DNA from 2 places in the Bacillus sp. mrc49 genome. Region 1 is predicted to be linked to the other one. Evidence: riboswitches for the same ligand, from Rfam matches in the RefSeq annotation. Region 1 holds a riboswitch; the other holds the start of a gene.
The links. A riboswitch is a leader RNA that binds a small molecule or an ion and turns the genes downstream of it on or off. The one in region 1 is predicted to bind preQ1.
Positions count from the first base shown of each region.

Region 2: another riboswitch for preQ1. It lies ahead of CVN76_RS24905 (QueT transporter family protein); the one in region 1 lies ahead of CVN76_RS15175 (VUT family protein).

Region 1 covers NZ_PHNG01000694.1:42,384-46,708, forward strand. The annotation lists gene CVN76_RS15165 (alpha/beta hydrolase) at 47-787, opposite strand; gene CVN76_RS15170 (PadR family transcriptional regulator) at 1,097-1,417, shown strand; gene CVN76_RS31045 (hypothetical protein) at 1,569-1,718, opposite strand; gene CVN76_RS15175 (VUT family protein) at 1,740-2,282, opposite strand; PreQ1 riboswitch class I at 2,334-2,376, opposite strand; gene CVN76_RS15180 (SRPBCC family protein) at 2,553-2,993, shown strand; gene CVN76_RS15185 (HD domain-containing protein) at 3,003-3,992, opposite strand; gene CVN76_RS15190 (hypothetical protein) at 4,015-4,314, opposite strand.
Region 2 covers NZ_PHNG01000788.1:328-4,652, forward strand. The annotation lists partial or broken gene CVN76_RS24895 (PAS domain-containing protein) at 1-498, opposite strand, end outside; gene CVN76_RS24900 (TVP38/TMEM64 family protein) at 614-1,270, opposite strand; gene CVN76_RS24905 (QueT transporter family protein) at 1,391-1,876, opposite strand; PreQ1 riboswitch class I at 1,882-1,926, opposite strand; gene CVN76_RS24910 (YbaK/EbsC family protein) at 2,090-2,569, shown strand; gene CVN76_RS24915 (hypothetical protein) at 2,717-3,529, shown strand; gene CVN76_RS24920 (DUF3892 domain-containing protein) at 3,619-3,915, opposite strand; gene CVN76_RS24925 (M28 family peptidase) at 4,164-4,325, shown strand, end outside.

The DNA of each region.
Region 1 (4,325 bases):
TTGACAGGGGTGCCCTGTTATACATAAAGATAAACCGAATCGCCAATTACCAAGGCAGTGTATTCAAGAACCGGTATACATCCTCATACACCTGTTCACGCTCTTTGCCCAATGTAATGATATGGCCAGATTTCTCATACCATATCAATGATTTATGCTGTGTATCCACTTCATTATATATAATAGATGCACTATTTCTGTAATCCGGGTCATCAAGACTTCCTTGTAACACAAGTGTAGGTGAAGTGATCAAATCCAGTTTATCGGCTGTATCATTAATCATATCAAGTGCTTCTTGTAAGGATGACATTGGCTCCTCTTTAAGCTTATCCATTTCAGCGGCAACTTGTTCTGCATCTTTGCCCTCAAACTTCTTATAAGCTTGTGCATAACTGAGCATCCGATTATTTAATCGGTCTACATCATTCCCTATTGTAGGGGCACACATGGAAACGACACCTGTTACAGGCAATTCAATTCCGACTTTTAATGAAAAGACACCGCCAAGGGAAATGCCTATAACGGCAATTTCTTCGTAGCCTTCATCCTTCAAGTATTGATACGCATTCTCTACATCTTCCCACCACTGCTTTGGACTCGTTTGAACAAGTTCCTCCGCAGGCAATCCATGTCCTCTATAAAGAGGTCCGTGGCAAGTATAATCGCGATCATGTAAGTATTTCCCCAATTTTTTCATATCCCCCGTACTTCCGGTAAACCCGTGAAGTAAAAGGACGGCTCTATTTCCACCTCTGTATGTGAATGACTCAGGTGCTTTCACTTTCATCTAACTAGGACCTTCTTTCTGCTCTTGTTGATAAATAGAATCTAAATGATTTTTAACAAAAAATCAATCAATACCCCTTGAGTAAGGTTTTCCCCTATCCCAATCCGTAATCTCATAGAACAATTCATAATTGGATATAGTAACCTTACACACTGCATACAACTCATTCGTTCCGAAGCACATTTTACTATGATTGAATTTATTTAGCAATCGTCATTTAACCATTTTTTAAAAGAAAAGTAAAATGAACCTTGTGATACGATGTACAACGCATTGCACTTTACTAAGAAAATCAGGAGGCTGGTTGCTTTGGATAAGGAATTAATGAAAGGAAGCATCGACCTCCTTTTACTATCACTCCTACAACAAAAAAAGCTCTACGGCTATGAAATGACAAAGATCTTGAAGGAAATGAGCATGGGAAAATATGAGATCGGCGAAGGTACCCTCTACCCCGCCCTCAAACGGATGGAAACAAAACAATTCATAAAAGGCCACTGGAAAGAGTCCGAATCCGGCCGCAGGAAATATTATTCCGTCACCGAAATGGGCCAACTTGAACTCGAACGGAAACGACAATGCTTTTCCCTCCTGGAATCCCTCATTCGAAAAACTTCAGAGAAATTTTGAACAATAAAAAATCACCGAACTGGCGCTTGACTCGCGAGTACTCGCAAATCAGGCGTGTCCTTATGGATGATGGCTTTTTGTCGAGTGTTCAGGCTGTTCACATGAGTTTAAGCACCATAAGAATAAGTAAATCCGCCATATAAAAAAGGGCCTAATTTGGCCCTTTTTCATCTATTTCTTTATGCTTGCGATAATTGGCGCAGGAGAGCTTCATGCATTCGCCTTGGACATGCGGACCGTATTTTTCACGAAAGGCTTCGAGGCAATAGCATCTGTCTTCTTTCTTTTTGGATCCATCCATCAAGCGTTTCACTCCTCCCATTTAACCGGAGACTACGCGCTTCTCCAGCCTGATATGGATTTGACCGAGCAGTACGGCACCGATCGACTGAATGATCGTTTTTACGATGATTTGACCGATGATCGCTGCTGGTACGGCTTCCCATGGCAGGATGTTGGCACCGAGTGGGCTTAGGCCGATCACGACAAAAAGCACCGAATCGAAAAAGCCTCCCACGATTCCGCTGTACAGCACCCTCCAGCTCATGGGCAACTTTAGCCGGGTATAAATTTCCGTGTCGGCCGTTTCAGCAACTACGAACGATAGTGCGGAAGCGAATACGATCAATAAAGTATCCCCTAATAGAAAGGATACACAGGCAGATAATATGAGTGCGATGATGATGCAAAAATAGGTTTTCGCCCGGCCGAATTTATTTTGGACCAGATCTCGAAAGATGAATGTTCCTCCAATCAGCAACGTCCCCATCGGTATGATGAACATACCAAAGTGTAATGGCATAAAAGCTGCTGTCACAACATTTGCCGTGACGATGGATACTAAATACAATAAAATTCTTAACATTTCTTACAATCTCCTCTTACAGAAAAAACAGCACCCCAAGAAAGAGCACTGTTCTCCTTAGTTTTTTTGAGAGGGTAGCTAGAACCTCTTCCGCCCGAGCGGATTATTATTTTCCTTTTTTATCGTAGCTTGAAAATGGTTGGAAATCAAGCAGTTTCCCGCGGTTAAAACTTTTATCAAAAAAAAGATATGGTACAATCGGGAAGAAAAGAAATGAAGCTTGTGTACGTCTGCATGGAAAATCATGACTCGAAAGGAAGTCGTTTTTGTATGGATACCCAGGTAACAACGAAATTCAAAATTGTCAAACCTAGCAATGATGTGTTCGAAGCTATCGTAAGTCCTGATAAAATCGGGAATTTTTGGTTCTCGACAAGTTCTGAAAGATGGGATCAAGGCAAAACGATTACATTGAAATATGAGGAATACGCGGCCGAGGTTATGATCACTGTACTAGAAATTGTTGAAAATAGGAAAATCGTATTTTCCTGGGGTAGGAATGATGAAGAAACGATTGTTACCATCCTTTTAGAAAAAGTGGATGATACAAATACGATCATCGAAGTGAACGAAAAAGGTTTGAAAGCGGATGACCCCGAGATCATTAACAAAATGATCGGCCAAAAAGAAGGCTGGGTATATACATTAACCTGTTTAAAGGGCTATCTGGAAAATGGCGTTCATACTTTAAGAGCGTCCATCCTTTTTTAACATATGGACTCAAGGATGGCTGTTCATCCTTGGGCCCATCACTTTTACATACATTCCTTTTGTAGCTTTTTGGTAAGCCCTGGTTCCCATGGCTTTCACTTTTTCCGATAGATTCGAGGCCCTCACCAATTGGTTTCCATGCATGACGGAGGGGTCGATCAGTCGCACTTTCGTTTTCCGATGGAGATCGTAGTCCGTTTGAACCTCATACAAGTTAACGTTCCCATGTATCCGTTTCAGCAAGTTTTTCAAGTCATCGTCTTCAATGGCCTGTAGCAAGAGCATGACTTCTTCATCTTCGCCAAGCAGGTCATCAAGGCCGATCAGCTTTTTATCCAAAGCCCATTTCAAGGTCCTGGCCAAGACATCATAGCCATAAATATTAAGCGGATCCATGAAAAAATCGATCACTTCGCCATAATACGTCTCCACGAACCATTCAGCAGCTTTAAGATCATCGAGGTACATGCTTCCGTCCACAATGATTATATGCTCCAGAAAGTCTGTTACGGATTCCAGCGTGATGTTTCCATAGTGATACATGTCGCGGAGGGTATAATCTACTCGATCGGCGCATAGCTCAGGTGCGGATCGTTCCAATACTTTCCATTCCGAATCGAAAATAGCTTCCAACTGAAATCCATATCGCTTCAGGATAAAGGGGATTTCGGAATCCATGATGATCTGTTCATATATTTTTTCATGATAATCTTCCTCTTCACAATCGAGAACGAAATCGATGACGTGCGAGAAGGCCGTGTGGGATACGTCATGCAGCAGCCCAGCAATCTGTTCCTCCAATGATCCGCCAAGCTTCATGATCAATAACATCACGCCAACGGAATGGTCAAATCGTGTCACATTCCACTTCTCATTCACTAAATAACTGGCTCCTCCCTGATGCACCCCCTTCAACCTTTGGACCGGTTTACTTAACATCAGCTCTTCAAGAACCCCCTCTACAACGCACTGTCCATAGATACTATCCGAAACGATCAAGATTCACTGCACTCCCTCTTCATTAGTCTAGATTGTGATCGGGTTCCTTCACGAAAATTATTTCCCCACTCTCCCCTTGCTTATATTGTTTTCTTGTCAATTCCCTTATCTGTTCCTCATCGTTCAAATCAATATCTTCTAGGTTGCCCTTATCCGCTTCATCACCATTGAGTATGAATTCATTTTTGATTACTCGATTTGCTGGATGAACGATAAACATGTCTTCTAGAGGATCAGTTTTTTTAAAAAAAAGGAGAGCGAATACAAAACAACCGGTCAATGCGATGATTATTGAAGATAATATGCCTACTTTCTTTTTCATTCATTCGTCCC
Region 2 (4,325 bases), on a different contig from region 1:
CGTATCAAAGGTTTTGTGATTGCCATCTGGAAGGGGAATGATTTCCTCGCATCTTGTAATTACCCCTTTCATCCACGTTTCCTCATCGGAAACTTCACAGTAGATCAACGACTCTTTGTAAAATTCAGTGTATTCCGCCAGCTCGCTGTCTTTTTTGCCCTTATAATCCACATGCTCCAATTGAAATAATTGAAGTCCAAAGGTATTCGATTCCAGCCATCGCCCATCGCCATCCTTGAAGTTAACGAAATCGACCATCGAATTAATAAGTGTACGCCGGCGTTGCTCCGCTTCCTTTAATTGCTTGAATTCTTCCCTTTTAGCCAAGTAAAGGTATAAGACCATGCCTATCGATAAAAGAAAGAAAGTGCCTTCCACTCTCTGTAGCTGAATGAAGACCTCTTTGTTTTGAATATTTGTCGTTAAGAAATAGTCGAACACGACTAGTGTAAGAATCCCGGAAAGGATATATATACTTAAAATGGAACGCTTGGACATGGAGATTCTCCCTGATTTTAAGACATTGCAATGGTAAAATTACATACACATTTTAACAAACTATCGAAGAAAAATATATGCACAATCATAAATAAAAAAACAGGAACCGAGGCGGTTACCTGTTTTTTCGGAAGATGCGTTGGTTCTTTTTCTTTTTCATCCGTTTGTAGAACATGAAAAATGATAAAAAGAGCAGTGCGAGTGCAGCTAACGTATATTGGTTCATCTCCACAGTTAGCAGGCCATATGGAATCAGCGATAGAAAGAAAAAGTAAATCAGGTTTCCCAGTGTCGTTGCCAATAAAAAATCCCTGAATGTAACCGAACTGACTCCTGCTGCCAGGTTGATCAGGCTTGTAGGGATAAGCGGGAAAACCCTTCCGGTAAAGACATACATAAAACCGTGCTCCACAACACTTTCTTGCCATTTTTTGTCCAGCTTCTTCAAAAGAAGGTCTTGAAACCAGTTTCTTGCAGCATAGAAGATCAATCCTGATGCTACTACACTCGTCAACCAACTCCAAAGGTAACCATATAAGAAGCCAAATATCGTGACATTGATCGTCAGGAGCAAAATTAATGGGATGATCGTAAATGAATTTTGGACAAACATCAATACGAATGTGACCAAAAAGGTGAGCGAGAGGTTATCCTTCAAGATGCCAATAACTGACTCCAGGTCACTTTTCCATACTAAAGTGAATAATTCTGCATTTGTGTAAATGAATATTGCAATACCCAACAGAACAATCAAAGTCAGGAATTTTTTCAAAGGGTCACCACCATTCTTACTTATAGTTTACCAGCTTCAGGTTCATTGGTGAAAAAAGAGCTGTCGCAAAATGCAGACAGCTCTTTTACAGTATAGTAGGTTCAGGAAGCGATGATTCCTTTAAAGCCACTTTTCAAACTGAATTCTTTTGTTCATTGCATAAATGATTGGCGCACCAACCAAAAGGACAACGAATTCACCAACAGCTGTGGTGCCCCAGCTTAACCAAAGCGGTAAGTCCAAGGCAAGGTTCAGTTCTATTGCAATCAAGAACATTGTGAACGTGAAAAAGATAATCGTCGCGATCATCCGTCCTTGGATACTTTTAATGAACCGCGAAACAAAAATGACCAGCAGCAGGGCGAGTATGGATTGCCCGACCCCGAAAATCAAGTCAAACGGAACCATGGGTGAAAATAGCAGATTCGAAATGAATACACCGCCTACGATGCCATAGATGTATTTTTTATTGAATACTATCAGATGGTTCAGCATTTCCGGAACCCGGAATTGGTATGCGCCAAAAGATATTGGTTGAAACACGAATGAGACCGCCACATATAAGGCAGCCAAGATCCCGCTTATCACGAGGGTACGATTATTCATTTTATTCTCTCCTAGTTTTTTATCGTGGGATGGTTACGAACCACGTATAGGTTTTTGCCTGAAGCTTAATAGTAGTCTAAATATGCCCCTTTCGTCAATTTGTAAAGAATGGTTATTGCACGACCTAGCTTCATATAGGCCAAACGGATTTTTGATTTCTTGCATGGAAGGATGATATTATTTTTATAGAGAAGTAGAAGGAGTGAGAGTGACATGTCAATTGAAAGTGTCAAACATCATTTTAAAAAATGGAATCGTGAAGGCGAAGTGATGGAGTTCGAAACATCAAGCGCTACGGTTTATGAGGCAGCGGATACCATCGGTGTGATCCCTGCGCGGATCGCTAAGACCCTATCCTTCAGGGGGGAAGGTGACAAGGCGATTTTGGTTGTAGCGGCCGGGGATGCAAAAGTCGATAATAAGAAATTTCGCCAGTCATTCGGTTTCAAGGCAAGGATGCTGGCTCCTGATGAAGTGCTCCAACAGACTGGGCATGCTATCGGCGGCGTTTGCCCATTTGGACTGGCCAACGAGCTGGACGTTTTTCTCGATGTATCAATGAAGCGGTTTGAGTCGGTATTTCCCGCTTGCGGCAGTACGAATTCTGCCATAAAGCTTACACTTGCTGAATTATTAGAATATTCAGGCGCTAAAGGGTGGGTTGATGTGTGTAAGGATTGGGAAGAAGCGTGAGCGAGGAGCAAGGATAGGAACGGCTGTTATATTATGAAACGGAAAGATTCGCATCAGTTGGAATTCGCTCGATTACAGAAAAATAACCTGTGAAATCGCCCCAGCTGAAGATGCTCGTGAAGAAATCCCCTAAATGGAGCGTGAAGGATGTTAACCGGAAGCCATCGAAAAAACAATAGCAGCTACCTTAGTCTAAAAACTCTTTATGAAGAAAACATCACGGTCAAGAGTATAGCCCAAGAGCTTGAAGCCTGTCACAAAAATGATGAAGCGCTGGATATACGTAATGCGCTGGAAAGAAAGAATTTCGATATCATGGCCGTACAAGATCAAGGGGACATCATCGGATATATCGAAAGGCACGAGCTTGGTGAAGGAAGGATTTCGAGGTATTTGAGACACTTTTCACCAAGGGAGCTTGTTTCGGACTCAACCCCCTTGATTCAGCTTCTTCATATTTTCAAGAAAAAAACAAGGGTGTTCGTGCTGGAGAACAATTCAATCAAAAAGTTGATTACCCATGCTGACCTTCAAAAGCCGCCTATCAGGATGCTGATATTCGGCTATATCACCCTTTTGGAAATGAGGCTGAGCGATATCATTCTGCATCGATTCGGCGATGGCGGCTGGCACTCCATGATAAGCGAGGACCGTCTGGAAAAGGCAACCGAATTATATCGGCGCCGAATCGATAAAAATGAAGATATCAATATAATAGAGTGTCTGCAAATCAGTGATAAGTTCGATATTATCCATAAAGATCAGGAAATGAGGCGCTTTTTTCAAATCCCTTCAAAAAGTAAGGGAAGGAAGGATGCGAATGCGATCCGGAAATTGCGGGATAAGATTTCGCATGCCAATGAATTGGGGCTGGACATGTCCTGGATGGAAATCATTGAAGTGGTCGAATGCTGCGGCCAGCTGCTCGAAATATCCGAATCCTATCAGTACGAGAAGTAAGAACCAGGCATCCATGCTGGTTCTTTTTTGTGTTTTGGAATCATCAGCCATTAAAAAGCTGCCCATATTTAGGCAGCTTTCCCGAATCATTAAAACTCCGGCAGTTGGTCGAGATTATTTTCCTTGATGCCATCAGGCTCACTCCGCAATATGTCACGTCCATATTTATGGAAGACATCAACATTGGCAAGCTGACCTGCCTTCGCCTCGGAAAGGGCAGTAGGGTAGTCGAGTTCGCGGCCGGAATTCGTCTTGATGGCAATGATATTGTCATCATCATTTTTCCTGACAGCAATGATTTCTTCCTTTCCAGTTGAATCAGGCTGATTTGCTTGCGGTGTACCCTGCTGTTTATAGGATTCATAGGCTTTTTCAAATTGGTCCATGTTTTTGACACCTCCTATGTATAGGGTGAACTAATTGTTCTGCAATATACAAACCTCATCCAGCTACTCTATAGACGTATGTAAATACTGCATGTGGTACTTTTTGCACGATTCGATAATCCTGTAAATTTCTTTATTCTGGTAAAAAGCTACTTTCGTCATGGCTGAATAGGGATGATCCTACCTATTTAGATATCTTTTGCTATTGTAAAATTATGGAGTGAAACTATGAAACTGGGAGGCAATCTATGAAAAAACAATTTCTATCATTTACACTAATCGCTGGAATGGTCCTTCATGCATCAGGGACAGTCACTGCGTTGGCAGCAACACACCCTGCTCCGGCGCATCATGCTGCATCCGCAGATAAGCAGGTCGTTAAAAGGATCGATGTCGAAAAAATCTACAGA